2 linked regions of the Chlorogloeopsis sp. ULAP01 genome follow. The protein of the gene in region 2 binds, or shares a complex with, the protein of the main gene of each other region. Links are inferred from orthologs where the notes say so. Each region holds a gene or a part of one and is shown on either strand. Other genes may lie near its edges.

Region 1 (16,850 bases), on a different replicon or contig from region 2:
CGATGGGCGACCAAAGTCACGGCAACAAGTGCAGCGAATTCGTGCTTACTTAAAAGAATTAGAGGCTGACTATAAGTTTGAACTTCAAATTATTGACGTCGGGCAACAACCCTATCTGGCAGAACATTTTAAACTGGTAGCAACACCAGCTTTAATCAAGATTCACCCAGAACCCAGACATATTCTAGCTGGTAGTAACATAGTTGCTCAACTAAAAAGCTGGTGGCCACGATGGCAAGCCGCAGTAGATGCTTACGTAAAATTACAGAATGGATTGCAGGATAACTTGGAAGATAATGGGCGCCTACCACCATCACCGAAATCCTCTATTCGTTCGGTTGCTGTTTCTGCTGAACTGATTCGATTATCTGATGAAATTTTTCGCTTGAAACAGGAAAAAGAGCAACTAGAAGAGCAACTACAGTTCAAAGACCGGGTAATAGCAATGTTAGCCCACGACTTACGCAATCCATTAACTGCGATTGCGATCGCCATAGATACTCTGCAATCTAACTACAATCAAGAAAAAGGCAAGTTTGATCGACTCACACCGACTATGGCTGCGCACTTGTTTAAACAAGGACGCAACCAAACTCGGCTCATTGACCGTATGATTACTGATCTATTACAAGTAGGTCGTAACAACGAAAGAGAATTCCCCATTCAACCGCAAAAAACAGATCTCGGTCAACTCTGTTTTGAAATGATTGAGGAATTACGCGATCGCTACACGATCAAATCTTTGAAAATTGAAAAAGATATTCCCAAAGATTTGCCTTGTGTTTATGCCGATCCAGAACGTATCCGCCAAGTTTTGATGAATCTGCTGGATAACGCGATTAAGTATACACCCCTGGGTGGTACTATTAGTGTGGCGGGACTGCATCGCACTACGCAAAAAGTTCAGTTCAGTATTGGCGATTCAGGCCCCGGCATTCCCGAAGAAAATCGCGATCGCATCTTTGAAAATCATTTCCGTTTAGAACGAGATGAAGCTCAAGAAGGCTACGGGATAGGCTTATGTTTATGCCAGCGTATAGTCCGCGCCCATTATGGTCAAATTTGGGTAGATACTGCCCCTAATGGTGGAGCATGGTTTCACTTTACGTTACCAGTGTATCCAAGTTAAATAATAGGTAGGCTGTAAAAATTTACATAAAAGCTTCCCGTAAAGCTTTAATAATGTCAACGTTTGCTTCCGGAAAAGCAAACTGCTCTAGTTCATCTAAACTTACCCAACGAACTTCATCGCATTCAATTGGTTGCGGAATGCCCGTAATATGACGGCAATTATGTACTGTGAGGGTAACTCTTAGGTGTGTATAGGTATGGTCAATAGTGATTAGATGCTCACCTACTTCTATCACTATTCCTAATTCTTCATATATTTCTCGTTGAATACAATCTTTGATTGTTTCACCAGGTTCGATTTTCCCTCCAGGAAATTCCCACAAACCACCCATTACTCCCTTTGGAAGACGCCGATCAATTAAAATTTGCCTCTGCTCGTTCCAAATTACAGCAACACCGATAATTTTATGAGGTGGGAGGGAAGTAGTTTCGTTCATAGAAAAGCTGTTGGTTAGTAGATAGTAGGGGAGCCAGTGCGGTGGTGAAGCAGTGCTCTTGGCGGGTTTCCAACGGACAGTTCCTACAACGGGGGGCTTTGGGGCCCCCACGGAGTGGGGTTGGGGGGAACCCCCGCACGGCGCTTCTCTTGGCAACGGACTGTCCTCCGCCGCAGGTGACTGGTGTAGACACGTAGACGCGGTAGATGCGGAGCAGCTTCCGTAGGTACGGCGTATCCGTTGGTAGTGGATAAGCGGTTTCCCGCCATAAAGGAGCGTAAGCGCCCTTGCGGGTTAAGCGCAACGCGCTGCCTCCCGTACAGTAGTTAGTAGTTGACTTTGATGCTAAATAGAAAAACTCGACAATAGCCTGCCGAGTTTGTATTTTATTACATTTTATAAAAAATTTTTATTATTTATAAATTTTATTAAATCACTTTCAGATTTTTAGGATTGTCCATGCTTTATTCAGAATAAACTACTGAAAACAAGTATGAAGCAAAAATTTGAATATTAAATTCTAGATTATTCAACATAGGGGATATATGATTACCCCTATGCAGGTTAAGTAAAACTGTAAGAGATTTAGCACAAACAGAGGAAGAGTGAATTTATTAGGTATAGTTGGCATAAAAGTAGGAACCAAACAATCTAAAATCTCTATCTATATAGCTAATTTCTAATTGTTATTCATTTTCTTTGTTATTAGGTTCCATTCCTTGCAATGCTAATTCAAAATTCATTCTCTGTTCAGCGTTGCGCAAAAAGTAACCGCTAATCATAGCTGATGCTAACAAGCGACCAAGGTTTTCCCGGCTGGTAGTAATGGTAACATCAAAGTGTTCGGAAGATAGATTTCCTAATAGTCCGATGATATTACGTTCCATCACCTGAAGGACTTCTGAAGAACCAGGTTTGGAAAGCTGGCTGATAGTCTCTGGAGTTAGAGATTTAACATATTGCCATAACGGGCTGCTAGCCTCTGACTCACTGTTAAAAAATTCTGAAACTCGATTGGATGGGTTACTCACGTCTTTTCCTCCTGTTATATCGACCAGTAACACTCAAATTTGTTTGAATAGGTATAATTTACTAAGTTTTTATACTCTATTCAATATAGGAATTTACTATCATGTGTTCTTGGAAACTAATGTAACAGGCTATTTTCCGATTGGCAGTCGTTGTAACCGTACAAGATGAGCCGGAAAGTATCACCTCATTAGTTAGTGGTTAGTAGGGGCGGGTTTTATTGATAATCTTGCTGTTCAAACTGATAATTTATCTTCTAAACCCGCACGGCAGTCGCACTCGACGCGCTTAACCCGCAAGGGCGCGCTGCCTCCCGTACAGTAGTTAGTGGTTCTAGGTTCTACAACTCTGGAAGATCAACGTACTGGCTCCTCTCCCACTCTTCCACTACGTTGTTTCCCACTAACTACTAACCACTATCTATCAACTAACTCGCTAAATACTCTCCCATGTCAGATTTTGACTTGCGGAGTTTGCTTAAGGCTTCTCGCTCGATTTGCCGCACTCTTTCACGACTAATATTCAGCATCTCGCCGATTTTAGCTAAAGTCAGTGCTTTGCCATCAGTTAAGCCAAAGCGCAGAGATATTACTTCCCTTTGCTGTGGGGTGAGTTCTGCCATTAAACGCTCTATGTCAGTTGATAAAGAAGATTGAGTCACAAACTCTTCTGGAGAAGCTGCTGTGTCTTCTAACATTTCTCCGAGTTCAGTATCGTAGTTATCTCCTAACCGTATATCTAGGGATAAAGGAACACGTGCTTGCTCTAAGTACTCTCGCACTTGCTTGGGAGTTAATTCTAATTCTTGTGCTAACTCAGAAACTGTAGCGGCACGTCCTAATCTTTGAGATAGCTGACGTTGTGCTTTTTTTATCTTGTTAAGTTTTTCGGTGATGTGAATTGGTAGGCGAATCGTGCGTCCTTTCTCGGCGATCGCGCGAGTAATTGCTTGCCGTATCCACCAATAAGCATAAGTGGAAAATCTATAACCTTTGGTAGGGTCAAACTTTTCTACACCCCTCTGCATCCCAATACTACCTTCTTGAATCAAGTCGAGCAAATCAACGTTGCGCTTGATGTATTTTTTGGCAACCGACACGACTAACCGCAAATTAGCTTCAACCATCTTACGCTTGGCAATTTCACCTTCGGCGATCACTTCATTTAATTCTGCTGCTTCTAACTTCGTTGCTTTTGCCCACTCTTCTAAAGTTGGTTGACGGCCTAACAGGCTAGCAAGAGATTCCCTCACTTCATATAAAGCTGTTGAACGTTGCACCTGTTTGCCATAGAAAATTTCTTCCTCATGGGTTAGGAGTGGCACACGGCCAATCTCACGCAGGTAAGTCCGCACAAGGTCTGTAGCTGTCTGAGCGGTCTTCATGGCACTACTCTTTAGTAATTTTGGGTTTAACAGTTGGGTAGTTAACGATGTAGATAGGTTTTGATGGGTACCTACCCAGTCAGGCTGGGAACCCGTTCTTGAACTTGTAAATTATGCACTTGATATGCACTTGATAAATTCAGCGCTTTGTAAAAATCCAAGTTTGTTCTTAACTGCTAAAAATTACATTTCTTTTTTCTTTGTACAAGTATCTATAGTTAGATAAAAAGTAGCTTGTCGAACATGTCTTTTAATTTGACATCGTAAACAAGTGTAACATTTATGATAAATTTTTGACTACAAAGCAGATAGAAATTTTTATTTTTGGCAGTTTCCTTTAACCCTGTATTTTTGAGAATATAATTCGCATCTTTATTCCATCACTCTAGCAGCGCTTAGAAAATTTTCTAATCTTTCTTAACAAAACTCAATGATAACGATAATAATCTTTTTATAATGCTTGTTAAATTTTTCCTGATGCTTGTAATTAATACGGAGAGAGGGGAGGAGTGCTTTCAAGGGATTCCCCTCTGGGGTTGGGGGCTGTGGGGGAGGAACAGATGAGGGGGATAGAGAAGATGGGGAAGATATTTACTCTCTTATCACTTCCTCATCTCCCTCAACTCCGTCCCCTGTTCCCTATCCCAAGTTCCTTCTGCCTCTGGGCAGTCGCACTCGACGCGCTTAACCCGACGCCAGGTGCTTTATGCCGGGGAACCCGTCCACCGCACTGGCTCCGCAAGGGCGCACTGGCTCCAAGGGCGCGCTGCTCTCTGCCCTCTGCATAGCTGCCTTCTACCTAACGAACCATGCAGTATTCTTGGATAACTTTGACATCCAAAGTAGTATTTTGCAGGGAACGGATAGCGGCGACGGTGGCTTTTGCTCCGGCAATGGTAGTGATGATGGGGATTTTGTAACCTAAGGCTGTACGGCGGATGAGTCTGGCATCAGTTTGGGCTTCTTCTCCAGAAGGGGTGTTGATAATAAGTTGGATTTTGTGATTTTTAATCGCGTCTAGAACGTGGGGACGTCCTTCATGGAGTTTGAGTACTAACTCCACTTTCAGCCCATGTTCTTGGAGAACACGGCGTGTACCATCAGTTGCCATCACAGCAAAGCCCAAATCGAGAAATTCTTTGACTACAGGCACTGCGGCAGCCTTATTGCGATCGTTCATTGACACAAATACCGTGCCACTTAAAGGTAAACGTTCGCCTGCGCCTAATTCTGCTTTGGCAAAGGCGCGTCCAAAATCGCTGTCTATACCCATCACTTCACCAGTAGAGCGCATCTCTGGGCCGAGGATAGTATCGGTACCGGGAAATTTATTAAATGGCAACACTGCTTCTTTAACAGCAATATGGGATGGTATGACTTCTTGGGTGAAGCCAAGTTCCTCCAAAGTCTTGCCTGACATAATTAAGGATGCCAACTTCGCTAGAGGTACACCAGTGGCTTTAGAAACAAAGGGTACGGTGCGAGAGGCACGGGGATTGGCTTCCAAGATGTAAACTTGGGGAGAATAACCTTGAGTACCAACAACGGCAAACTGAATATTCATCAGTCCTACCACGTTCAATGCCTGTGCTAGTTGCACTGTCCACTGGCGAATTTGATTGAGAATTCCTGGTGGCAGAGAAATTGAAGGTAGAGAACAAGCCGAGTCTCCGGAGTGGATGCCTGCTTGTTCGATGTGTTCCATAATGCCGCCAATCACAACGCGCCCGGTTTGATCGGCGATCGCATCTACATCCACTTCAATGGCATTTTCTAGAAACTTATCAATCAAAATCGGATGTTCTGGTTCAACCTGCACGGCAAAGGTCATGTAGCGTTCCAATTCTGTATCAGAGTAGACTATTTCCATAGCCCGCCCTCCCAATACGTAACTGGGACGCACCACCACCGGGTAACCGATACGTTTGGCTACAATCAGTGCATCCTCGTAAGTACGGGCAATGCCATTCGGAGGTTGAGCAATATTTAATTCTTTCAGAACTTTCTCAAACCGCTCTCTGTCTTCGGCAATATCAATAGAATCAGGAGAAGTTCCCCAAATGCAAGTGCTGACATTAGCCTCTGTTGCTGCCTGGGAATGCAAATATCGCTCGATTGGTACTGCCAACTTCAACGGTGTTTGTCCCCCAAACTGCACGATTACTCCCACCGGGTTTTCCGCTTCGATGATGTTGAGTACATCTTCTTTTGTTAGCGGTTCAAAATAAAGCCGATCGCTCGTGTCATAATCTGTTGACACAGTTTCGGGGTTGGAGTTAACCATGATGGTTTCATAGCCCGCTTTTTTGAGGGCAAAGGCAGCATGACAGCAACAATAGTCAAATTCTATTCCTTGGCCGATCCGGTTGGGGCCACCACCCAAAATCATCACCTTGGGTTTATCAGTGGGTATAACCTCTGTTTCTTCTTCGTAGGTGGAATAGTAGTAGGGAGTAAACGCCTCAAATTCTGCTGCGCAGGTATCCACTGTTTTGTAAACGGGGATAACACCTAATTGTTTACGGTAGGCTCGAACTTCATCTTCACTAGTTTTGGTGGCATAGGCAATTTGGCGATCGCTAAATCCTTGCCGCTTCACTCCATACATTTGCTCTTTTGTCAACTGCCGCAGGGGTGTGCGCTTAAGAAATTTCTCCATCTCCAGCAGTTCCTGCATTTTATCGAGAAACCACGGGTCGATACCAGTTAATTCGTAGATTTCTTCAATACTCATCCCTAACTGCATGGCATGACGCACAGCGAAAATCCGTTCTGGATTTGGTGTCCGTAGTTGGGCGCGAATTTGCTCACCACTGGGAAGTTTTTCTTTGGCATCGCATCCCCAACCAGCCCGCCCAGTTTCTAAAGAACGCAGTGCTTTTTGAAAAGACTCATTAAATGTGCGTCCCATTGCCATTGCTTCGCCGACTGATTTCATTTGTGTTGTCAGCACAGGCTCGGCACCGGGGAACTTTTCAAAGGCAAAGCGGGGAACTTTAGTGACTACATAATCAATTGTCGGTTCAAAAGAAGCGGGTGTTTTCTTGGTGATGTCATTGTTAATTTCATCCAAGGTATAACCGACTGCTAATTTTGCCGCCATCTTCGCGATCGGGAAACCAGTCGCTTTCGATGCTAAAGCCGAACTGCGAGACACGCGGGGATTCATCTCAATTACAACTACTTCCCCATTCACAGGATTGACGGCAAACTGGATATTGGAACCACCAGTTTCTACACCAATCTCGCGGATAATTTTGATTGCCATGTCCCGCAAGCGCTGGTATTCTTTATCAGTAAGGGTTTGAGCTGGAGCAACGGTAATTGAATCTCCGGTGTGGATACCCATCGGATCAAGATTCTCAATTGAGCAGATAATCACTACGTTATCTGCCAAATCACGCATGACTTCGAGTTCGTATTCTTTCCATCCCAACAAAGATTGATCGATGAGAATTTGCGATACAGGCGAAGCATCTAAACCTGTTTGTGCCATTTCGGCAAATTCTTCTTCGTTATAAGCAATACCGCCACCAGTACCGCCCATTGTAAAGGCGGGACGAATAATTAAAGGATAAGTGCCGATGCGCCGGGCGATCGCCTTTGCTTCTTCTGATGATGAAGCCGTACCACTAGGGCATACCTTCACCCCAATTTTTGCCATCGCTTCGTTAAACAGTTTTCTGTCTTCAGCTTTTTCAATTGCTGGTAACTTGGCGCCAATCAGCTCAACGTTGTATTTTTCTAGCACTCCATTTTTTGATAAAGCTACAGCAATGTTGAGGGCGGTTTGTCCTCCCATTGTTGGCAGGAGAGCGTCGGGGCGTTCTTTGGCGATAACTTTTTCGACTAATTCTGGTGTTAGAGGTTCAATATAAGTGCGATCGGCTGTTTCCGGATCGGTCATGATTGTTGCAGGATTGGAGTTGACTAGTACCACTTCGTAGTTTTCTTCTCGCAATGCCTTGCAGGCTTGGGTGCCAGAATAGTCAAACTCACAGGCTTGCCCAATCACTATAGGGCCAGATCCTAGTAGGAGAATTTTTTTAATGTCGTCACGGCGGGGCATAGTTGTCGCTTTGGAGTAAGAGAATACAAATCCTGATTATTTTAAAGGTCTTTACCCACCACTAATGCTGTTTATTATCAACTTTTCTGTAACTGTTTGCAGAGAACAGACAAGGATCAGGATACTTGATATCGGTTTGTTTAGAGTCTAAGCAGGTAGTATTTAGTCTTGTTTAAGTCAGGATGACATGACAAACAGAACTGGTAGAAGTTAAAGCAGCTATAACAATTGCATAGTAAAAAAGATATGTATTTGCATTTACATTTTTAATTTTTACATTTATCTTTGCTGTTTTAGTCTGTCTAAAATTGTATGTGATAACTATAAATAAATTTATCAATTGTCTAAATCATATAAAAAATATTATTAGCTATTTTTCTCAATAATTGAGTTGTTGTTTGGTAATCTTCAGCCAGAAAAATTTTAATACTTTTACTCAGTCAAACAAGAACATTTTCTCATCGCTGTGTAAAAGGAATCGTTAAAAGTAAACTTTGTGTTTTTTTGTATACATATATTAAAAAAGGCAGAGATATTCAAAGATATCCTTATCTGCCTTTTCTTTATAATTTATTTAGAACTAAAGCATCTAACTTTTTCTTTGGTCTCAAACAGACAGCTTGAGTAATTAGGATATTAGTTTTGAGCAGGCTGAACAAATCCTAAGGTTAAGCTGTCTTTAGCAAGGAAGTGAGCCAGATGGTAAGCACGTTCTTCTGTTTTCAACAGAATTTGTTCGTATAAATAACGAGTAGCGCGATCGCCTAAACTCTCAGCTTGTGAAGCTTGGCTGCGAATCAGTTTAATCATCGCTTGTTCTGCTTTCAGGTCATTTTCCACCATTTGACGGCAAGAGAATACACCATCAGATTCTGGCTCGAAGCAGCACAATTCGGCTAATTTGCTGAAGCTAGCAGCTGGTACACCACCTAGTCCATTTAAACGCTCTCCAATTTCATGGATATGTCCTTGAACTTCTTCATAGCTTTCATTAAAAAACTCGTGCAGTGAGTAAAATTCTGCACCTTCAACTACAAAATGATGTTTTTGGTACTGCAAGTACAGTGCTTGAAAACTAGCTAAAGCGACATTAAAGCCTTCACAAACTGGTGTAGTTACACTGCGATCTAGCAGTACAGGATTGTCATAAACTTGACCAAAGTTTTGTAATAAAGTTTGTGTTTCAGACATGGTTCTCCTCGCTTTGCAGCAGTTATTCTTTGCTAACCGCTTGGTCTCTACATCCTAGCATTTTAAGAAATGAAATCAAGACCAAGCAATACGATAAAAGTTTGATTTTTAGAAGTAATAAAACTTCTACTTTTATGACTTAACGACGATAGATCTCATCAATATCTCATCAATATCTCGTTAACAGTATTAACAGTTTTTCTATTTATCTATATACAGTCCTCTATTTCCTTGTCAGGAATAAAGGCTATGGCGTGGATAAGAATTGAGCATCAGTGATCTGTTTCCTGTTCTCTGTACCTAGCGCCAACCCTAGTTTTTAACCCTTGCCATTTTGCCATTACCCACATTTTTGTAATCATCAAAGTTCCAATTACATCTAAAGTTTTAGGCAAATAGGGCAAGTCCACTTTTAGTAGACGTAAATATGCAGCGTGAGCTATCTCACTAGAAAATTTATTCTCTAGCTGAATAGTAATGACGTGGAGATGGCAAAGATATTGTAAGGACAAGGTTTCTAGCCTTTAGCCCCTAGCCGCTGGCGGGACGGTTGAGATTTTTTTTCAAAAACTACTGAGAAAAGTTCGCACTTAGGTTATCCTGATTTAAGGAGCTATACTCCGCAAAATAAAAACCATAAAAAAGCGATAACACACCATTTACTGCGATTTTCTAGCACTTTGAGGGCAGGAATCTTGAAGTCTTTCAGTTCAAAATTACAAGAAAAACACGTTATAGAGGTGAATTGGGCAGAGCGTTGGCAAGTTTATCAACGCCTACAGGAACTAGATATTCCTTGTTGGTGTGAGGCTAACGAGCCATTAACAGCCCAAATTGACAATACTCTTGCAGCTATTCAAGTTTGGAGTGTGATGCGACAATTCACAGCCTCTCGTCAAGAATTGGTTTGGACTTTAGAACTCTGTTGGCAGCATCGCTATCAGTAGTTAAACGTTAAAAGCCTTGAATCCCGATGGGAAGCTGTTGTGCATCTCAAAACCTGCCTTCCCTGATTGCTGGTTTTCGTAAAAACTAAAGAAAAGGTTAGAAACATGAGTAATTGCCATAGCAACGAAATATCAGAATTTTGTCTTGAGGGAAGATTTCTTGATTTTGTGATTAAAGATGGCTATAAGCTCAAAGGCTTGGTACTAGGGACTTCTGAAGGTGAATGTTACGTAAAGCTAGCTAAACATCTGCGAGTGGCGTTTGACTGGCGCTTACCACGTGGTACTTGGTTGCAAGTCGTAGGTGAGAAAAAACACGATCGCAAAACAGGCGAAGTTAAGCTGAAAGCTCAACAAATAATGGCAGCACGGCGAGAGTTGGAGACAGGGGGAGAAACTTTCTCTGTGTCCTCTCTAACTGAAACTAAGGCAAAATCAGCAAAAGCGACTATTTTGGTTTGTCAAAAGTCTGATTGCGTGAAACGTGGTGCTGATGGGGTATGTCAGGCTTTACAAGGAGCTTTGCGTGATCGCGGTTTAGCAGATCAAGTCACTATCAAAGGTACTGGTTGTATGAAAAACTGTAAAGCAGGGCCAAATGTAGTGATGCCAGACAAAACCCGTTACAGTCGCATTCAAGCTGCCCAAGTACCTGCATTGATGGAAAAACATTTTACTGATAGCAGTGTCAGCCAGAATCAAAAGAATGTCACAGAAGTAACAATGCCTATTGCAAGCACAGTTAGTGTTTAGTTAAGAGCTAGTTAAGAGTTAGTTAAAAGCCAATAAAAAACTTTTTATTTACGTATAGCAAGTCGTACTTATCTAAGACTTATATAAGAAAGTATGACTTGTATAATTGTTTTCCACGCTCAAAAACAGCTTGATTCAATACCCAGTAGTTTACTCAAAGTTAGGTGATATTTTTTAATTTTGAGCTACTACGACTTTGCTGTTCATAAAAATCTTAATAAAATTTAAAATCTCTAAATAGTTATCATAACTTGCTTAAATAAATATTTAAGTTTTTACTCAATCTTTAACTCAATTTTTATTCAATTTCCTGAAAGTTTTAGCTATGATGGTAAGCAATTATCCATTCACTTAGTGTCCTGGACTTCTCTATGAAGCTAGGACTTTTTCTATTAACAAATTCTTAGCTAATAATAATCTATCTTTAGGAGTATTTATTTATTATTTGTATATTTTTAATTACAAAAGAGAGACAAGAAGTGAAGTTTACATCCCCTACAGTGAAAATTGTTTTGTGGGACTATCTTCGTAGGTGCGGTCAATAAATAGTTGGGCAAAATTAAATCATAGTAACCTAAGTTTTTATAGAGAGCTTAGACTTTCTAATCTCTAGGTATCTAAACATATGAATAATTTATCAACATCTATCTCTAGTGGGGAGCGATATTTATTTATAAGTGAATGTTGATTAAATAGTTTATTTAGACTGAATCAAAGCAGAGGCGATCGCTAATTTTTATTATTGTCTATCAAGAAGTTGAGCAGTCTTTAGATTAGCCTTGGGGGGTTGCGGGTATGAGGGGATTGCCACTGCAATCACTAATGGCATAGTAACTAATATAATCTGGATCGATGTTTCCTCCAGCTGAGGAGCGACTCGGAGCGATCGCGTATACGGAACTCTTAGCGATCGCTTCTTATTTAATTTCTAAGTATCGATCAAATTCATCTTTAATGATGTGATAACACTCACAAGTCGCTTCTTCCATTTCTTCACGGTTGAGGATGGTGACTTTACCACGGGTAGCGCGAATAAATCCGGCTGTTTGGAGAGTTCCGGTAACAATGCTAACGGCGGGGCGAGTTGAACCAATCATTGAGGCTAGAGTGTCTCGCGTGAGTAACAGTTCGGGGGTTTTGACACGATCTTGGGCTGCGAGTAACCAACGGCAAAGGCGTTGCTCAACGGTATGGAAACGGTTGCAAAGTGCAGATTGCGTCAACTGCATCAGCTTGAGATAAGTAAAAGCCGTCACTTTTTGTCGTAGAACAACAGACTTATGTAATACGCGGGCAAAGATTTCGGCACTTAATTTAAATGCTTCGCCTGTAAGTTGCACCTCAACTTGCCAAGGAGCAGAATTTTGATTGAACAGAAATGCTGTCCCTACTACTCCTTCAAATCCAGTGATACCGACTTCTACGGTTTCGCCTTCTTGCGTTGAATGTACCTTGGAAATCAAGACAGTTGTCGGAAAGTAGACATGAGTGATCGGTTCTCTAATCCTGGTGAGAATGTCGTTTTGGTGTAACTCTACTAGTTCTAAATGAGGATGTAGGCGATCATATTCTTCTTGCGGTAGCGAATTGAGAATGAAATTTTTCGACCGTTGAAGCTCATTGAAATTTAGCATAATTTCCTTAGGGTGATCGTGGGGAAGGGGGAAAATTGTACGCTAATAAATTTAGATAGATTTAGAGCACCTCCCAAAGCCTTATACCGTTTGACTTTCAGATAGATACATTTCGGGTTTGCTGCTCTTGAACTGGCAAGGCTAGGGAAACTAGCTAGCTGTGTGTCTGCAACCCAAACATAGTCATGATTGGGCAGTACAGGCATATTACTTAACGTACAATTTTCCCAAAATGGCACGATTACCCCTTCTTCGTCCGTTCTCTAGCGAACGGAGGAGTTATATTAGCTTAGTAATCCATTTATTCCACCCAAAGCAGGATAGCAGAGTTTCTTAAAGGCAGACGAAACTCTCAGTTTCGGAGGTATCGTTCAAATTCATCTTTAATGATGTGATAGCACTCACAAGTTGCTTCTTCCATTTCTTCGCGATTGAGGATGGTAACTTTACCGCGAACTGTGCGAATAAATCCGGCTGTTTGGAGAGTTCCGGTAACAATGTTAACGGCGGAAAGATTTGAACCAATCATCGTAGCTAGGATGTTTGGCGTCAGCAACAGTTCAGGGGTTTTGACTCGATCTTGGGTTGCTAACAACCAGCGACAAAAGCGTTGCTCAATAGTATGGAAGCGATTGCAAAGTGCGGATTGCATTAGCTGCATAACTTTGAGGTAAGCAAAAGCCGTCACTTTTTGCCGGAGAACAACAGACTTGTGCAAAACACTGACAAAAGCTTCAGCGTTTAATTTGAATGCCTCGCCCGTAAGGAGAACGTTAATCTCCCAGGGTACAACATCTCGATTGAGAATGAAGGTAGTTCCAACCATTCCTTCAAATCCCGTCGCTCCAACTTTAACAGTTTCTCCTTCTATTGTTGAATGCACCAAAGAAAGTAGAGCAGTCGTTGGAAAATACACATGAGTTATCGGTTCTCTGATATGTGCGAGAACGTCGTTTTGGTTCAATTCAACTCGTTCTAGATGAGGATGTAGGCGATCATATTCTTCTTGTGGTATCGAATTGAGAATGAAATTTTTTGATCGCTTAGGCTCACTAAAATTCAGCATAATTCTATTCCTTTGTCCGTTCGCTGGAGAACGGACAGGTATCACTTTAGCTTGGTAATCTTACCCAGAGCAAACAGGCACCTAAAGCAGGATGGTAAAAAAGTAGCTGTGGTTCATCCCGTCAAAAAACGGATTCTCTACGTCGATGATTCACAGGACAACTGTGAGTTGTTAAGTTTTATTCTAAACGATGCAGGATATGAGATCGAGACGGTGCAAAGCGTGACTGAGGGCTTGCGGGTTGCTGAAAGTGGGAAGTTCAATCTTTACTTGGTGGACTTATATTTCTGGGACGGTACAGGCTTTGAATTGATTGATAGAATTCGTGCTTTCGATCAATCGACTCCGATTGTGGTTTGTTCGGGAGATTTGCGCGAGTCGGTGCGGGAAGAACTGATGCGGGTTGGTGTCCAAACTTTCTTAACGAAGCCTATCGATCCTGATCAAGTTGCTAGAACAATTGCCGAAATCCTGGGCGACGATTTGCAATCGTAGTAGGGTGTGTTGTCGCCAAGACCGCACCATCCTAATTTTCGATGCGTTAGGACTAACGTCTATAAAAATAAATTTTGTGGTGTGGACATCTTGTCCGCACCGGACGGGCTAGAAGCCCATTCCACAAGAAAGCTATCATGTAACATTTTAGTCTTGACACGCTACTACTGGCTGCTTTTTTGAGAGTGCGCTTACAGTTGCCTTTGTAAAGTTGAAACTACTCAGACTGAATGCTACTTTGTCTCAGATTCATCAGTGTCAGAACTTCTTACCACATTCAAGCTTGATAAATCTTTGCCCTCAAGAATCGTTCCCCGAAGGTTCGCCCATTTAAGGTTTACCCGCTCAAGGTTCGCCTCTACAAGGTTCGCCCCTTCAAGATTTGCCCGTTCAAGGTTCGCCCCTTCAAGATTTGCCTCTACAAGGTTCGCCCCTGCAAGGTTCGCCTCTAAAAGGTACGCCTCTACAAGGTTTGCCTCTAAAAGGTACGCCTCTACAAGGTTTGCCTCTACAAGGTTCGCCCCTTCAAGATTTGCCCGTTCAAAATTTGCTCGTTCAAGATTCGTCCGTTCAAGGTTCCCCCGTTCAAGATTCGCCCATCTAAAGATCGCGCCTTCAAAGTACGCCCGTTCAAGGTTCGCCCCTGCAAGCTTCGCTCCTGTAAGGTACGCCCATCTAAGGTTCGCCCATTTAAGGTTCGCCCGTTCAAGGTTCGCCTCTGCAAGGTTCGCTCCTTCAAGGTTTACTCCTAAAAGGTTTGCTCCTAAAAGGTTTGCCCCTACAAAGCTTGCTCCGCAAAAATCTTTGAGGATGAGAATACTGTTTTGCAAGTCTAAAAAACTCAAGCAATTTAAGCAAAAAACATCATCGAAATCGATTCTTTGCCCCTGAAGTCGAGAAATCCAAGTGCCAAAAGCTTCTGGAGTAGGCCATTTAATTTGAGAAATATTTTCTGTTACCCTAGCGCAGGCATTTAAAACAGCTAACAAAGCTTCTTCTGCATTCCGTGCTTGTCGGTTTTCTTCCTGAAAATCTGCTCTAGGATTTAAGCGTTCCATCGGCATTCCATGACGCAGCATAAAACCAATTAGATCGCATAGTGTCTGCTGCCAATTGCCGACATCTGAAGGATTTTGCAAACGCATTTCATCAACAACAAAATTAAAAAGATACTCATCCATAGGGGATGCACCACAGAGAGTTGCCCAACGTTGTAATGCATCTCGTTCATCCCATCCTTCATCTGGATCGTCTTCGCGACGCTTGAGCATTTCATGTATACGTCGTACTTCTCGCACGATGCGTCTTGCTGTTAAATATTCACCAAAACTTTTGTGGGTAAATTCAAAGGTTTTCTCGCCTTCATTAAATCCACTTTGGCGAAAATAAAAGGCGGTTAACAGACGATTTATCCCTAATTTTGCCCCTTCTTGAAATATTTCTAAAAGTCGTTTTAAACTACTGTTGTCACAATGACTTTCAATCTCTCTAACTGTTGTTGTGCGTCCATCTCCATGCCAGGAAGCTAATGCAATTTCTTCCAGAATGCGAACAAAGTCTTTTTCTTGAATTCCCTGTAGTGAAGGATGTTGATAACCCGTCCAACCCCGCTCATAAACGGCTTTGAGTAAATCAGAGTAAATAGTATTTAAGTTGCTGTCTTGAGAAAACTCAACTTCACCGCGAACAAAACTTAATGCCACTAAATAATTAAGCAAAGGTTGGGAAGTTATTTCTGTGAGATTACCTCGGTCTAATTCTAGTGGTAAGCCTGTATATCCGTAACCTTTAACCTTGCCATAATACTGCCACCACAATTGCCGCCGATCCTCAGCTAACAAGTTTTGATTATCAATGTATTTTTCTTGATTTTTTTGATTTTCAGTGATGAAATAAGGCAGGATATGCAAAATTTGCTGTGGTTGGCGAAATTCGTTGCTATTTGCTTGAACTACTAAGTCACGACCGCTAATTATGACTTGGACGTGAGTTTCTTGCTGATTAAATCTATCTATTTTTTTCTGTACTTCTCGAACAAATTGTTGAGCAATTTCTGCTGCCACTTTGCCTTGCATAGATAGTTCATCTAAGCCGTCAAAAATAATTAGCAACCGCGATTCAGCATACTCTGAACGTAGGGGATTAGAAGGTAAAATACTATAAATATCTGAGTTGACAAATTTGCCAACTGCATCAACTAAATCATCTAAAGGATTAAATTGATGCAAAGGAATAAATAAAACTTTAATTTCTCCCTTTTCTGCTACCTGGGCTGCAAAGATTTTAGCAAAGGAAGATTTGCCACTACCAGGTCCACCACTAATCACGCGAATGGCATCATGGCGATCGCTGTTATTCAACCAAGTTTGTAGTTGTTTTTCTAGATCGACTACAACCCGCTCATATTGTTTATTGTCTTTGAGACGGTATTCAAATTCGTCTTCTTTTTGACTGTCAACTTTGCGCTGATAGTAGGCACACAAAGGAACATAAACCTGTTTCAAGCCAAAGGCTTCTAAAAACATCGGTTCTTCAACTTGTTTTTGCAGCCAAGCGCCATAACGCTGCCATGCTTGTTCTCGTGCATTGGCTTGAGTAAAAGGGGTATCGAGTTCCTCTTTTAAACAGGCATATTTATCTGGGTGTTTTGCCCATTCTTCGTGCAGGGCAAAGACGAAATAGGTAGGCAAGCGATGACTGATTGTTTCTGCTTG
Region 2 (15,857 bases):
GCAGGACAGATTCCCAAAAACGAACTGGTTCCCACTAACTGTTAATCTAAAATCTCAATGGTGTGAGGAATCGGGAAATGAGGCGTCTTACAAATTTAGTGTCAGTGCTTTTGGCTGGTTCAATTTTGAGTTTGACTCAATTTACCCTACCAGCTCATGCTCAAGCAGCCTACGGTAGCTATGTAGGTATAGGCCCAGCAGTTGGCTTTGCAGACGGTGCTAGAATCGGAGGAGTTGTTGCCTTTCGTTACAAACTTTTGGAATCGCCAATTTCTCTGCGCGGACAAGCGTTCCTAGCCGATAATGTAGCACTTGTACCAACAGTTTCCTACGACTTCCCCTTGAATTGGCAAACTGATGGGTATTTGGGAGCTGGGCTAATCTTTGCTGGCGGTGATACGCCCTCTCCTGTAGGTAATAAAATTAGTTTTGCCTTACAACCAGGTATTGATTACGTTGTACCCAATAGCAACACTGTTCTTTTTGGCAACGCGATTATTGGCTTTGATGCTTTACGTAATGGAGGCACAACATTCTCCTTACAAGGTGGTGTCGGCTGGAGATTTTAATTGTAGGGCTAGGGGCTAGAGAAAATAGATGTTCATGCCCTGTTTATGTGATTGATCGCATGGGATAGCTAGATTATAGGTCAGTCAAAATAAATTAAAAATATAGACCCCCGATTTCTATAAGAAGTTGGGGATATTTGCAGTTCTAATTAATACTTAATATAATACCATTTCACGTTAATTACGATACATATGAATTTTGCCCAGACGCGATATATGACGTCATATTGCGTCTATACACGGTTTGTATTTGTATCAATTTTTTTGTGAAATTAGTATAACTAAAAATGCCTTAATCTTATTGGAAACTAGGAGATTTGCAATTTGTTAATATAGAGCCATTGGTCGTTAAAAATAAAACTTTAATGTAGCGGCGGATTTTAAATTTTTTAACCAAAACATATAAATATCAAAGATAAGCCATGATACAAGAAATTAGATCCAATGAACCGCAATATATTTGCGTTGTCAAGGTTGATAGTCTTACAAATAACGAAGACGAAGAAATTATGGCATTTGGTGTATCTGAGGATGATGCAAAAAATCAAGCCCAGCAATTATTAGCAAGAAATTATGAATGCAATGAATCGCAAATTTTAGAATTAATCCAGGAGGCTAGAATTGAGCCGATAGGACAATGGTGTGCTCCTCAAGAACGTCAAGTATAGCAAATTTCTAGTTAAAATTTTCTATTTATTTTACACTCCAGAAAGTTTTTCTCTGTGTGTGAATCTAACTACATATCGGCTCATTCTCATTACTACTAAATTGTGAAATCGTTCATGCGTCGAATACTATTTTGGGTATTTGCTCCTGCGAGTTTCCTAACCGGATGCTCTGTTGAGCAAGTATTTCAACCTAAATCTATTACTTCTGAAGTACCCCAAACAAACTCTGACTTAATGACAAGAGGAAAAACCCTCTCGCCATTGGAACAACAAGTGATTGCCGAAATGAATCAGGCAAGGACAAATCCCGCAGGTTATGCGGCAGTATTGGAAAACTACAGAAAACGCTTTGCAGGTAATCGAGTCAGAATTTCTCAAAATGTTTATTTACAAACTCAAGAAGGTGTCAAAGCTGTCGATGAAGCGATCGCCTTTCTTAAATCTGTCCGTCCTATATCAAGCTTAACTGCATCTGTTGGTATGTCTTTGGCAGCGAGAGATCATGTTAAAGATCAAGGAGCAAAAGGCATAACAGGGCATTACGGTAGCGACGGTAGCGATCCCTTTACTCGCATTAGCCGTTACGGTAGTTGGCAAAAAACTGCTGGTGAGAACATCAGCTATGGTTCCTACACGGCACAAGATATTGTCATGCAGTTAATTATCGATGATGGAGTGCGCGATCGCGGTCATCGCCAAAATATGTTTAACTCTGCTTTTAAGACAACAGGGGTTGCTTTTGGCATTCATAGCACCTACAGGCAGATGTGCGTTATTACTTATGCAGGGGCATATGTAGAAAAATCGGTTTAATATTTAATGACAAAATTAGAAAATATAGAACACATGAACTAAATATGAGTACGGAAAGATTAGATCGCAAAATTAACTCCACCTCACCTGCTGTGAATCTCAATGTCCATATCCAGGGTACAGGCTTTCCTATTCTTTGCTTACACGGACATCCTGGTTCTGGCTCTAGTCTTTCTGTTTTTACCAATCACCTCTCAAACCGCTTTCAAACTATCGCCCCTGACTTACGTGGCTATGGCAAAAGCCGCTTTTATGACAATTTTGATATGACTGACCATTTGATAGACTTAGAGGCGCTTCTAGACCGCTTAAATATTGATAAATGCTTGATATTGGGATGGTCATTAGGTGGGATTTTAGCAATAGAATTGGCGCTACGACTACCAGAGCGCGTTAGCGGACTAATTTTGGTGGCAACAGCAGCTAGACCGCGCGGTAATCATCCGCCTGTGAGTTGGCAGGATAATGTTTATACTGGAGTTGCCTCCCTCTTGAATTGGATCAAACCAAGTTGGGATTGGAATATCGAGACTTTTGGTAAGCGATCGCTATTTCGTTATCTCATTCAACAACACACGCCTACTACCTATAGCTATATAGCCAAAGACGCTGTGCCAGCTTATTTACAAACTTCACCTGCTGCAACTCGCGCTCTCTATACGGCAATCAAAGCAGGATACAATCGAGTAGCCGATCTCAATCAGATTCAGTGTCCTACTTTGGTACTTTTTGGCGATCAAGATTGCCATATTACAGCTGATTCCAGCTTAGAAACAGCCAAAAGCCTCAACAATTGTTATTGGCAATGTTATGCCAATACCGCCCATCTTTTCCCATGGGAAATACCCACTCAAGTGCTGAGTGATATTGATCATTGGCTGAGAGCGCATCCACAAGTGGTTAACTATAGCTAATAGCTATTAGCTATTAGCTATTAACACTTAGCAATTAGCCTATAAATTACATTTGACCGCTAAAGGCAGGCCTTACTTTACGGTCAACTCTTTCCCCCAAGTCTTCGGCAATAGTTAAATTATCAGGTTTGCAGCGCTTAACGTTCACAATTATGCCTTGCGCTCCTTCCTGTTCCAAATCTTCTACATAACCTTTCATGGCAGCTTTTGCATCCGCAGAATTCAAAAATGGGCCAAAGTAGTAGGTGCAGCGGGGATTTTGTGTGACAACCTCTACCCACCAAGCCAAGCCAAAGCTCTGGAATGCGTTAATCAACAATTCCTTAAAGTCATCCAAAATATTTTTCATGGTTTTCGCTGATTTATAGGGTTTTAAAGGTTTGCTGCTAATTTTCTTTTACATTTCTTTATACTCTGTTACTCTTCTTTTTTCCAGTGAGTTCTCTGTAGTTTATCGAAATGCAGTGTATTTATCCATCTTTTGCGATAAATTTCATACAACGCCATACCTATTGCGACAGATGCATTTAGGCTAGGGGTTTTACCCTGTAAGGGAATTGATACCAGAACATCGCAGTAGCGTTGTGTTAACATACTCAGCCCTTCACCTTCTGAGCCGACTACCAAAACGATAGCACCACTGAAATCTACTGTATGTATCGGTTTGCTCACATCGGCAGCTGTACCGTAAATCCAAAAGCCTGCGGCTTTCAATTCTTCCAAAGCGCGGTGCAGATTCACTACTCTAGCAACAGGAAAATTTTCTAACGCGCCAGCTGCTACTTTCATGACTGTAGAAGTGATCCCAGTTGCTCGGCGTTGGGGGATCACTAATCCTTGAGCACCGATCGCTTCGGCTGTGCGAATAATTGCCCCTAAGTTATGGGGATCTGTGATTCCATCAGCAGCAACAATTACCGGATCGGTGACAGCTTTTGCCTGTTCAATTAATTCATGTAAATCAATATAGTCGTAGGGAGCAATTTGTGCTGCTATCCCTTGGTGATTGGCTTGCTCGGTAATTTGATCTAGGCGCTTGGGATCAACTTCGTCCACAATTGCGCCATTTTCCTTTGCTTGTAAAATCAGAGAGTGAAAACGAGAGTCATAACGCAAGCGGGGAGTAATCCAAATCCGGTTAAGACGACGCTGACTTTCCAAGGCACTTAACACCGGATGACGACCGTAAATGAGATCGCTATCTTGTGTTTGCTTTCTGGTTGGTTCCCTATCTGGAGCTTGCCTTCTGGTTAGTTCTGTGTCTTTTGTTTGTCTTCTAATTGGTTCGCTATCTAGAGCTTGCTTTTTAATCGGCTCCTTACTGGATATTTGCTTTTTAATTGGCTCTTCATGGGTACCTTTAAAAGTGCGAAGAGTTTTAGAAACGACTCGTTTGCCCTTCAATTTTAAGGTTTGCCCACGATTCGTTTCACCAGAAGTCTTAATTACTTTTTTTGTTTTATGCGCCATATCAAAGTCTTGGGTTATGCGTAGGAGTGGGCATCCCTAATTCACTTATCATCTCAATTTACCGAACCAAGATAAGGTATTTATAACTACTTTTCTAAATGTAGTTTTTGTAGTAGTTCGGTTAAGCGTTGATAATTGGTGAGGTATAGGTAGCCAATTAAAGTCTCTAAACTTGTTGCTTGTTGATAAGTTTCGGGATCAACTCTTTTTGGACGTCCTGTGGCGGCATTTCGACCCCTTCGGACAATTTCTAACTCGTTTTGTTGTAAATGCGGCATGAGCGATCGCAAATGCAGCGCCTGCTTTTCTGCTCGAACTTGTGCCACAACTAATCGATGATAGGCTTCACTTCGCTGAGGTGGCAGTAAATAGAACATTCTAACATAAAATTCATAAATAGCGTCTCCCAGGTATGCCAAAGCCGCAGGGGAAAGTTGTTGCAGTTGTGCCTGGGGAATTTGTTGAGATATATGCTCTGTGCTTGCCTTCAGTGTTTGGCACCAAGATGAATCTGGCTTGGAAGGCTCATCTTGCTCGTGTAATGGCTTTTCCTCCTTTGCTTTCACAAATTAATCATTCCTGGTTGTCTATTTTTGGAAGGCTTTATTTGCTGATTTACTCTTGAGTGCAAACTGTAGTGCAGGTTTATCAAGCATAAATCCAGGCTACAAAATCAACTCACTAATTTTAGCGTTTTCATCCGGCATTAGCATTTTGTCAACTGCGGGTTGAAAGAATATTTGGCGAGAAAATGAAAATTTTTGGAAGCTGCTGCTTAAAGAATCATACTCAGGATATGTTTTTCAAAAAGGAAGTTTTTCTTAGCATAGAATGAACTCTAGAGGTGTGAAACAGATAATTTTGATTTTTTATACTTTTTTTGGGATTGTTCTCTACATCAATTTCGACTTCATTTCTGTAGATTTTGAAATTTGAAGTTCATCCTCAATTCCTGTGGATAAAAATTAAGCTATCCGATGTTTAAATCTGGATAGCTAATTTCAACTCATCGGTCAAGCAATCAAGACTACTTGATGTTTTCTAGAGCCGCTTCAACTGATGGTTGCAGGGAGAGAAACTTCTCTAAGCGAACAAGCTTGACTGTTTGAGTCACACGGGCATTGGTGACAATTTGCAAAGTACCGTTGGAGTTCTGCGCCTGCTTGGCTAGCTGCACCAGAGCGCCCAAGCCAGAACTGTCAACAAAGTCAATTTGTGAGAGATCCAGAATAATGTGCTTTGGTCCCTCATCAATCTTACTTCCGAGAACTTTGCGAAATGTCGGTTCGGAAAAAGCATCTAACAAACCTGTGAGGCGGAATAGCTGACAGTTATCCCGGACTTCACGAGTACCTCTCAGGCTCACGGTTAGATTTAGTGGTTCAGCAATAATTCCCTCCTCATAGTTATGGTGAACGCTCAAGTATAGATGGTTTTTGTGGAAGTTGTCTACATTGGGTACAGGGGATCGGGGATCGGGTATTAAGGTTTCTTTGTTCCTAGTCCCTAGTCCCTAGTCCTTTCTCCATTTTTACTTTACTTCAGCCGTTTCTGCTTGACGCGCCGATCGCATTATTTGGACAAACTCTTCAAACAAATAATCGGCATCGTGGGGGCCTGGAGATGCTTCTGGATGGTACTGTACTGAGAATACAGGTAAGTTTTTGTGACGTACACCAGCTACCGTGCGATCATTCAAGTTGAGGTGGCTAATTTCCACAACTTGTTGGGGCAGAGAATCTGGATCAAGTGCAAAACTGTGGTTTTGGCTGGTAATTTCCACTCTTCGCTGTAACCCTGCGGGCTGATTTAAACCACGGTGTCCAAATTTAAGTTTAAATGTTTCTGCTCCCAAGGCATGACCTAAAATCTGGTGTCCCATACAAATGCCAAACATCGGTTTTTGAGCTGATAGTAGCGCCTTAGTAGTTTCAATTCCTTCGGTAACAGCAGCTGGATCACCAGGGCCATTAGAAAGAAAGATTCCATCTGGATTGTATTTGAGAATTTCCTCTGCTGGAGTATCAGCAGGTACGACAATCACCCGACAGTTGTAACTGGCCAAGCGCCGCAAGATATTACGCTTGATCCCAAAATCCAAGGCTACAACAGTTAATGTTTCCCCTGGATTGGCTGTGGCATCAGGATTAAATTCCCAAACAGAGTCAGTAGGCTCTAACCATTCATAAACCTTTTGTGTAGTCACTTCGCGGACAAGATTTAATCCCCTCATGCTTGGAGCTGCTAGTACTTTTTCTAACAGTTCTGCTTCATCCATAATCTCTGTAGAAATACCGCCATTCATAGCCCCAAAGTTGCGAATTTTACGCGTCAGGGCGCGGGTATCAATACCATAAATGCCGGGAATTTGGTGTTGTTTGAGATAGTCAGGCAAAGATTGTGTAGAGCGCCAGTTACTTGGGCGCATACAAATATTGCGGGCGATCGCTCCTCGCACTTGCGGTTGTTGTGATTCCTCATCCTCTTGATTAACGCCTGTGTTCCCCAATTCAGGATAAGTAAAAACTACTATCTGACCACAGTAACTAGGATCGGTCAACACTTCTTGATATCCGGTCATACCAGTGTTAAACACCACTTCTCCAACCACGGTACCCATTGCGCCAAAAGACCAACCGCGATAACTAGTTCCATCAGCAAGTACAAAGAGAGCAGGTGTTGCATCAAGCAGGGGCATAAGCAATTCTTATTGTAAAAACAAGCAGCAATTCGTCAATTCTATTTTGTTAACGGACTTCAGGATAGTAAAGCAAAACTTAAAGAATTATGAACTAGGTTTTGGATACTGATTTTCGTCATAATTTATGCCGCATTAATTTTAACCTAATTCAACTAAAAATTTTTCATGGGTGCTAGTGCTGCTGTGATATATTAGAGAGTGCGTCACAGGCCGAAAAATCGCGCTTAACGTTAAGCGTAGGATACATGAATGGCTAGAAAGTAATAATGGTAAGAATGTAGGGAAAGTCCTCTGCTCAAAATGCTTAGAAATTTAAATACCGTAAAGTTGAGCATATAATACTGCTCAAAATTTATTAGCGGACAGGGCAATCGAAGCCGTTTCTTCGGCCTCTACCCTACAACGCAGGGTAAACCCCTGGTAAAAGCCAGTGGGCAATGCATTACAAATAATTATGCTTCAGTCTTCTTTATCCCAAGCTGCGCTAATTTTTCTCTCTACGACAATGGTGGTTTTCGCTGTTGCCTGTCGCGAAGATAAACAAACAGTTGTAACGGCTTATAAGCAAGAGTCTAAACCAACGGCATCCAGTAGATTTGAACCTGACACCACAAAACTGGCACCAACTGCAAGCCCAGAACAAGTCAAAACTTCTGATGAATTGGCAGCCAGTATTTTTGGATTAGGGCTAGATAAAGCTGCCAGCGCCCATACTATCAGCCAATCGGCTCAATCTACAGAAGATTGGAATCTCGTGGCAAGTCAATATCAAGATGCGATCGCGCTGATGAAGCAAGTGGAACGCCACAGTGCCTACTTTGAGATCGCTCAAACCAAAATTCTGGAATACCAACGCTTGTCGAGATCCGCTCAACAGCAAGCTTCTCCTATTGTTTTACCAGCACCGAAAGTCAAACCACAGAAGTTAATAGTTGCCACTCCAAAAACATCCTTCACACCCAAGCCTCCACAACTACCTCCCCCAGTAAAAGCAGAACAACAAACGCAGCCTTCGCCGACTGCTTTAGATACTATAAACAATCAACAACAGATATTTGTTACCCCTAATACCAAACGTAGCGAACCAGTAGTATTTGTTGCTCCAATCAAACGCCGAGTAGGAGGCACACCTATCATCGAAGTCACCTTTAATGGTGAGCAACAATTTGAGATGATTGTGGATACGGGAGCAAGTGGCACTGTCATCACCCAACCAATGGCAGCTGCCTTGGGAGTTGTGCCTGTAGGAAAAGCAAAGGCAAACACTGCCAGTGCCAAAGCTGTAGAATTTCCCGTGGGCTATGTAAATTCAATCGAAGCTGGCGGGATAACTGTCACGAAAGTGGGAGTAGCGATCGCTGGTTCAGAACTGGAAACAGGACTGCTGGGACACGACTTTTTTGGTGACTACGAGATCACAATTAAGCGTGATGTTGTAGAATTTCGCCCCCCATCTCACTCGCAGCAACTCAATTCTCCAGAAACTGGACTAACTGTTCCAACTTCGCCCAAGCCACGCCGCTTTGAAGAATATCCTTAGCTGCCTGTATACCTTGAGTATGATCCATCAACGGTATTGCACCACCCACTTGCAATGCCAAAGCAGCATTTAAAGCCACTACATCTTGTTGCTCAACAGTTCCTTTACCTTGAAGTACTGCCTTGAGAATCTCGGCATTTTCCTGTACATCGCCACCCTTGAGCGCTGTTATAGGAGCAGGGGTTAAGCCCAGTTCTTGAGGATTTACTGTAGTTAACTGTACCTCTCCTGCCGATAATACAGCCAAGTCAGTGAAATCACCTAAACCAGCTTCGTCTAATTTTTCTCGTCCATGTAGAACAATTGCCTGTTGCGTACCTAGTCGCTGCAAGGCTTGAGCAACTGTTAACAACAATTTGGGATCAAAAATGCCAATTACCTGGGCTGTTGGACGTAAGGGATTTACTAAAGGCCCTAGTAAATTAAATACTGTTCGCACTTTGAGAGTTTTTCGCAAAGAGGCAACCGCTTTGAGTGCTGGATGCCAACCAGGGGCAAACAAGAAAGTGATCCCCACCTCGGCGAGTGCAGCTTCTACCTTCTGACTAGAGGAACTCAAATTTACGCCCAAAAATTCCAACACATCCGCGCTACCGACACGACTTGATGCTGAACGGTTGCCGTGTTTGGCAACTGGCACACCATAAGCAGCAGCAACAAAGGCAACTGCGGTAGAAATATTAAAAGTTGATGCTCCATCTCCCCCTGTGCCACAGGTATCGATGAAGGGGGTTGAAGAAGACACGGAGAGGTTGAGACGCGGTGAGGAAGTCGGAGTCTTGGCGGTTCCCGTCGAGTCCGAACTTCCGAACCCGGAGGGTGACGCGGAGAAACTTTTATTCATATTCCCCGTGTCTGGGTGTCCCCGTGTCCCCGTGTCCTCTTTATTCCCCGTGTCTGGGTGTCCTCCAAGAGACTGGGATTGCAAGACTTCCGCCATTCCCGCCAATTCATCAGCACTCACGCCTTTACAATGCAATGCAGCTAAAATTGCCCCCGATAATTCTGGAGCGATCGCTTCATTTAACCATCCTTGCATCAATTCTGCTGCTTGAGTACGGGATAAGGATTGGCCATCTAGTAATTGTTGCAATAGAATTGACCAGCTAACTGAGGATTCTGGAGCAGGAATTGGCGAATAATTCATAAATAGATTTGATACTCCCATTTTTGGCATGGGGACTCTTGGCAAGAGACAATTGGGAAAAACAATTTGGTTCCCTTCTGCTATCTGCCTTGGTTTAATAGCGTATTAAATCATTACACACTGTTTTAAGCGTTTGCTCAAGCTTTTTTCATTCAATCGCACATCTACTCAAGCATAAGTAAAAAGTATTAATTGTTGCTTTAAAGTTACTAATATTATTTAGCTATGACTGTATAAATTTTTGAAAGCAAAAGTTTTTGGAAATTGCCGTAATTTTACCATGGCTTTTTGGCGTCAAATAAATTACAAATTTACGAGCATTATTTATCTGCCTCAGAAAAACATCAAAAGTTTCAGAGACAATATCGTCTGTGTCGTGCTGAGGGCGAATACCGTTGGATTTTGGATACAGCAGTACCACAATTTGCAGCAAATGGTAGTTTTCTTGATTATATTAGCTACGCTGTGGACATTACTGACATTACTGATGTCAAACCTCAGTTCGCCACAGTATCAGAAGATGAAGCTGGTTTGGAACTGGCTTTGGATACAGCCCAAATGGAAGTTTGGAATAGGAATATTAGAGTGCTAGAGATGACACACCAGCAGGAAGAAATCGCTGTTGATTTAGCAAAACAAGAGCTAGAAGATTCCGTAGAGGAACGGGTAAAAAATTTAAACGAGGATCAGGTGCAACTGCAAGATAGATTTTTCCAACTGTCGTTGGATATGCTTTGTGTTGCTGGGTTCGACGGGTACTTCAAACTACTCAATCTGGCTTGGGAACAAACCTTGGGTTGGACAAAGGCAGAGTTAAAAAGATTACCATTTATTAACTTCGTACATCCAGATGATCGGGAAATAACTCTTGCCTATGCACAAAAACTTGCTCAAGGGATCGAAAACGTTGCTTTTGAAAATCGTTACCGTTGCAAAGATGGTTCCTATAAATGGCTGTTGTGGACATCGAGAACACTGCCCGAACAACAACTAATTTATGCTGTAGCACGAGATATTTCGGAGCGCAAACAGACAGAAGAGGCGCTACAAGCAAGCTATAACCTTTTAAATTCGGTGATTAACAATGCTGCTGATATCATCCTTGTTAAGGATATTCAAGGGCGCTACGTAATGGTTAATTCCGCTTTTGCCCGCTTTTTTCAAAAGCCGATTGAGGAAATTATTGGTAAAGATGATAAGGAGTTTTTTGAGGCAGAAATAGTGTCTCGAATCAGGGAAATAGATTTAAGAGTAATTGCTACAGGAGTTGCCGAAACGTTTGAGGAATTGATACCCCAAGATGGAGTAAATCACACTTACCTGACAACTAAAAATCCTTGGCGTGATAGCCAAGGTAATATTATTGGTTTAATTGCTATCACTCGTGATATTAGCGATCGCAAACGTAGTGAAGAATCCCTACAAGCCCTGGTAGCAGGAACTGCCTCAGTTACGGGCGAAGAATTTTTCCCTGCTCTGGTGCGTCATTTAGCCAATGCTTTGGGAGTTCGCTACGCCTTAGTTGCTGAAAAATTAGATCAAAATTTAGATAGAGTAGTATCTTTGGCGTTCTGGGAAATAGATAAGCCAGGAGAAAACTTTGATTATGAATTGGCTAATACTCCTTGTGGAGTCGTTTACCAAGACGGAGTACGTTGCTTTGCCCGTGGTTTGCAGCAACTGTTTTCCCAAAGCCAATATGTAGCGGCTATGAAGCTAGAAAGTTACTTAGGAACGCCTATTATAGATACGTTTGGTAATATTATTGGCCACTTGTGTGTATTTGATACAAAACCGATATTACAAGAAGAATATGCTCAGGCAATTTTAAAAATCTTTGCCGCACGAGCGACAGCAGAACTACAACGCCAGCGTGTGGAATTTGCACTGCGACACTCTGAGAGAAAGTTTCGAGAACTTGCCTCCAAAGAATCACTACTGAACCGTCTGGCAAGCCAAATTCGTGCTTCGTTGGATATTAATACTATTCTGGAAACCGTCGTTACCGAAATCCGCAATCTACTACAAATTGATTTATGTCTTTTCACCTGGTATTGTTCTGAGGCGCAACCTCCCCACTGGGAGATTGTTCAAGAAGCAAGAAACCCTGCTGTACCAAGTTTAATGGGTTTAAGCTCAACTACTGAAGAAGTAGGGGCGATCGCCCAAAAGATTTTCTATAAAGAAATCATCAGGCTAGATGAAGTTCAAAATATACCTGAACAACAGTTTTTCGTCGGTTTGGGGTTAACAGCCATACTGGTACTGCCAATTCATACTCAATCTGGTGAAATAGGTGGTTTAGCTTGCAATCACTTTAGTGGCTACCGACATTGGCTCGATAGTGAGGTGGAGTTGTTACTGGCGGTTGCAGATCAAGTTGCCATAGCTATAGATCAAGCAGAACTCTATAAACAAAGTAATGTTGCTGCTCAAACTGCTCAAGAAAAAGCGCAGCAGTTAGAAGAGACTTTAAGCGAACTGCAAGCAACTCAAACGCAACTGATTCAAACTGAAAAAATGTCAAGTTTGGGACAGCTGGTTGCTGGTATTGCACACGAAATTAACAACCCAGTTAACTTTATCCATGGGAATATCAACCACGCGAGTGAATATACACAAGATTTACTGCGTCTAGTAGAACTTTACCAACAGCACTATCCCAATTCGGTGGCAGAAATTCAAGAGGAAATTGAGGCGATCGATTTAGAGTTTCTCAGCCAAGATTTGCCCAAAATTCTCACTTCAATGAAAATTGGCACCGATCGCATTCGTCAAATTGTTATGTCTTTACGCAATTTCTCTCGTTTGGATGAAGCCGATATGAAAGAGGTTGACATTCACGAAGGGATTGATAATACTTTATTGCTACTACAAAATCGCCTTAAAGCTAGATCAGAACATCCAGAAATTCAGGTTATTAAAGAATATGCCAATCTTCCACCTGTAGAGTGCTATGTTGGACAACTCAATCAGGTATTTATGAATCTACTAGCTAATGCGATCGATGCTTTGGAAGAGGGACAAGGGATAGGGCATAGGGGACTAGGAATAACTTCTCCCAATCCCCAATCCCCACTTCCACAAATTCACATTCGCACTCAACTTCAAGGAAATATTGTATCGATTCACATAGCTGACAATGGCCCCGGAATGAAAGAAGAAATACGACAAAAGTTATTCGATCCCTTCTTCACCACAAAACCTGTCGGTAAAGGTACGGGTATGGGATTATCAATAAGTTACAAAATTATCGTTGAAAAGCATCAAGGTCACCTTCAGTGTATTTCAGCACCAGGTGAAGGAGCCGTGTTTGCGATCGCAATTCCCCTACAACAATCTAAACCCTAATTATTCTACTTACCTATAAAGTAATTACTGCAACATATTCTGACAAAACAGTTAGCTATCGTGATGATAGGTAAAATTTTGACTGCTCTCAATTCAATATTGCGAGAAAATATGAAAATTTCGTACTTCAATTTAGATTATGTAATATGAATACAAACTCTCATAATATATATGTAAACTCATGAATTTGGTTATTTATACAGTTATACAGGTATTAATTATTTTTCCTTCTTGTGAATAAAAGAATTAGATATCGGAGCAACTTAAGTAAATTTAACCAAACCTTAGTCACAAATTATCTGATTAGCTGCTAATCTATTAATAATTCACTTTTTGCTGCAACATTTGAACCCTCCAAAACCTTTTTTATGTGTTTTGGGGGGATTCTCTATTTAAAGTGTGCAAACCACTTAAAGTATGAAGCCTTTATACTTAACTTTGGTAAGCTAATACCAATTTAAAAAAGGATTAAGGGCAAATGGATTCACCCAACCCTGACACACCAAGGAGATTTTCAACTCCATTTTCCAAAATCGTATAACTAGCGTCTATGGATTGCGATGCAAGAGTGTTTCCAAAGAAAATCGGCTCTGTGATAGAAACTGCCAAATCATACTTGCTCAACCAAGTTGTAGCTAAAGCCAACGAGATCGACACTAACCCAGATATTTTAATGGGTGCATTGCGCGGTCTTGGAGAATTGGGTTTACTAGCATTACGCGTTCCACGTCATTGGGGTGGAAAAGAAGTTAGCGAGACAACTTTTGGTGAATTTCAAGAACTGATAGCGCAGTATTCTGGTGCATTAGCTTTCCTGCAAACTCAACACCAAAGCGCTGCTGGTATGCTTGTTACCAGTAGTAACTTCTCTGTTCAGCAAGCATATTTACCTCGGATGGGGAATGGTGAAGTTCTAGTGGGCGTTGGCTTTTCTCAACTGCGACGTGAAGGTGAACCACTAACTGTAGCTGTACCAGTATCAGGAGGATATCAACTAGACGGAATTGTACCTTGGGTAACTGGATGGGGTATCTTTCAGGATTTTATCATCGCTGCCACATTACCTGACGGTTGTGCAGTTTTTGGAGTTGTGCCTTTTCAAGAAACCGAACAAGAATCGGGAGGTAGAATCACGTTTTCTCCCCCAGCCGAACTAGCGGCAATGACATCAACTAATACTGTCACTGCAACCCTAACTCGCTACTTCTTACCTCAAGAACTTGTAGTTGCTATTAAACCTGTTGGTTGGATTCATGAAAACGACAAAAACAACGTCCTCCGCGCTACCTTTCTAGCCACAGGTTGCGCTCTCGCAGCTCTGGATATTATCGAGTCTACCGCACAGACTAAATCCTTGAGAGCGATCGCTAATGCTTTTGTATCTCTTCAGCAAGAACTAAGTAACTGTCGCACCGCCATTCATCAAGCACAACAAAATCCTGGTTTAGAACTGGAAAAAAAATTACAACTACGAGCTTGGGCAGTTGATTTAGCAACACGCATAGCTCATGCAGCCGTTACTGTTTCCAGTGGTGCTGCTAATTATCTGCATCACCCAGCACAGCGCGTATATCGTGAGGCGTTGGTGTTTACTGTTACAGGACAAACTAGTGCTGTGATGGAAGCGACATTGGAGAGGTTAACGCGGAGGTGGGGAGAGGAAGAGGATAAGGGGAATGAAGAAGACACGGGGACACGGAGACGCGGGGACACGGAGAGAGTTTCTGATAATTTCTCAGCGTCTTCTATCTCCGCGTACAAAAGTATTACTTACTCACAAATCATTCACCTCAGCCATGTCATTGACTCTGATATCCCTCAGTGGCAGGGCGATCCGAATGTAGAGTTTGAGACTGTAGCAGAATTAGAAAAAGATGGTTATTATCTCCGGCGTTTTTCCTTAGGGGAACACAGTGCTACCCATATTAACGCTCCCAAAAGTTTTCACAAGTTTGGTTTAGGCATTGATCAATATCCTGCTCAATCCCTTGTTGTACCTGCGGTGGTAATTAATATTCAACAACAAGCAGCAGTCAATCCAGATTATACGCTGGCGATCGCAGATATTTTGGCTTGGGAGAAACAGCATGGAGAAATACCACCTGATAGCGTTGTCTTACTATATACAGGTTGGCAAGAAAAATGGAGCGATCGCATTGCCTTTATGAACCAGGATGCTCAAGGAAATATGCATTTTCCTGGGTTTGGTAGGGATGCAATTCAATTTCTAATTAATAAGCGTCAAATAGCTGGAGTCGGAATTGATACTCACGGCGTAGATCCTGGGCAAGATACCACTTTTGCCATCAATAGTTTGGTATTGGAGAAACCACGTATTGTCCTAGAGAATCTCGTTAATTTGGATCGACTACCACCAAAAGGAGCTACCCTCGTGATTGGCATTTTAAGATTACGAGATGGTTCGGGTTCTCCTGCTGGGGTAATAGCATTAAGCTAATTGTCTTTTTTTACTTGACGCCAACTTTGAAAACAAGCCACAATTGCTACAATTTAGTACAAAAGTTCCAGCCTATTAGTCGGAGTGCTGAATATTATGACTACTCCGCTCATTTGCAATAATTACATTAACGGTAAATGGGAGGATGCTGCATCGGCAGCTACTCTAGAAAGCCGTAACCCTGCGAACAAGCATGAAGTCGTTGCGACTTTCCCGCGTTCGAGTG

The links.
Region 1: the proteins of carA (region 2) and carB are in contact, whole or in part, in a solved structure (PDB 1KEE), measured with the Escherichia coli proteins. The link is inferred for Chlorogloeopsis sp. ULAP01 from one-to-one orthologs.

The regions. Positions count from the first base shown.
Region 1 is NZ_JAUDRH010000004.1:212,049-228,898, forward strand. The notes cover bases 4,581-8,440. They hold carB (carbamoyl-phosphate synthase large subunit), read right to left. Parts: upstream 8,051-8,440; coding sequence 4,781-8,050; downstream 4,581-4,780. Also shown: QUB80_RS09550 (histidine kinase), read left to right, coding at 1-1,129; 8-oxo-dGTP diphosphatase MutT, read right to left, coding at 1,152-1,568; QUB80_RS09560 (hypothetical protein), read right to left, coding at 1,652-1,837; QUB80_RS09565 (DUF760 domain-containing protein), read right to left, coding at 2,255-2,599; QUB80_RS09570 (RNA polymerase sigma factor, RpoD/SigA family), read right to left, coding at 3,025-3,981; DNA starvation/stress protection protein DpsA, read right to left, coding at 8,687-9,241; QUB80_RS09585 (hypothetical protein), read right to left, coding at 9,514-9,753; QUB80_RS09590 (Asr1405/Asl0597 family protein), read left to right, coding at 9,937-10,188; QUB80_RS09595 ((2Fe-2S) ferredoxin domain-containing protein), read left to right, coding at 10,294-10,941; QUB80_RS09600 (Crp/Fnr family transcriptional regulator), read right to left, coding at 11,859-12,575; QUB80_RS09605 (Crp/Fnr family transcriptional regulator), read right to left, coding at 12,928-13,641; QUB80_RS09610 (response regulator), read left to right, coding at 13,750-14,136; QUB80_RS09615 (pentapeptide repeat-containing protein), read right to left, coding at 14,370-16,850. UniProt on the Escherichia coli protein: Large subunit of the glutamine-dependent carbamoyl phosphate synthetase (CPSase).
Region 2 is NZ_JAUDRH010000001.1:299,031-314,887, forward strand. The notes cover bases 5,050-7,916. They hold carA (glutamine-hydrolyzing carbamoyl-phosphate synthase small subunit), read right to left. Parts: upstream 7,133-7,916; coding sequence 5,966-7,132; downstream 5,050-5,965. Other genes in these bases: QUB80_RS01505 (STAS domain-containing protein), read right to left, coding at 5,462-5,857; QUB80_RS01515 (retropepsin-like aspartic protease family protein), read left to right, coding at 7,590-7,916. Also shown: QUB80_RS01470 (hypothetical protein), read left to right, coding at 78-569; QUB80_RS01475 (hypothetical protein), read left to right, coding at 992-1,237; QUB80_RS01480 (CAP domain-containing protein), read left to right, coding at 1,352-2,050; QUB80_RS01485 (alpha/beta fold hydrolase), read left to right, coding at 2,095-2,964; QUB80_RS01490 (DUF1816 domain-containing protein), read right to left, coding at 3,011-3,313; 23S rRNA (guanosine(2251)-2'-O)-methyltransferase RlmB, read right to left, coding at 3,382-4,434; QUB80_RS01500 (Mini-ribonuclease 3), read right to left, coding at 4,521-5,000; more of QUB80_RS01515, read left to right, coding at 7,917-8,675; trpD (anthranilate phosphoribosyltransferase), read right to left, coding at 8,605-9,822; QUB80_RS01525 (PAS domain S-box protein), read left to right, coding at 10,111-13,173; QUB80_RS01530 (cyclase family protein), read left to right, coding at 13,724-15,631; QUB80_RS01535 (aldehyde dehydrogenase family protein), read left to right, coding at 15,728-15,857. UniProt on the Escherichia coli protein: Small subunit of the glutamine-dependent carbamoyl phosphate synthetase (CPSase).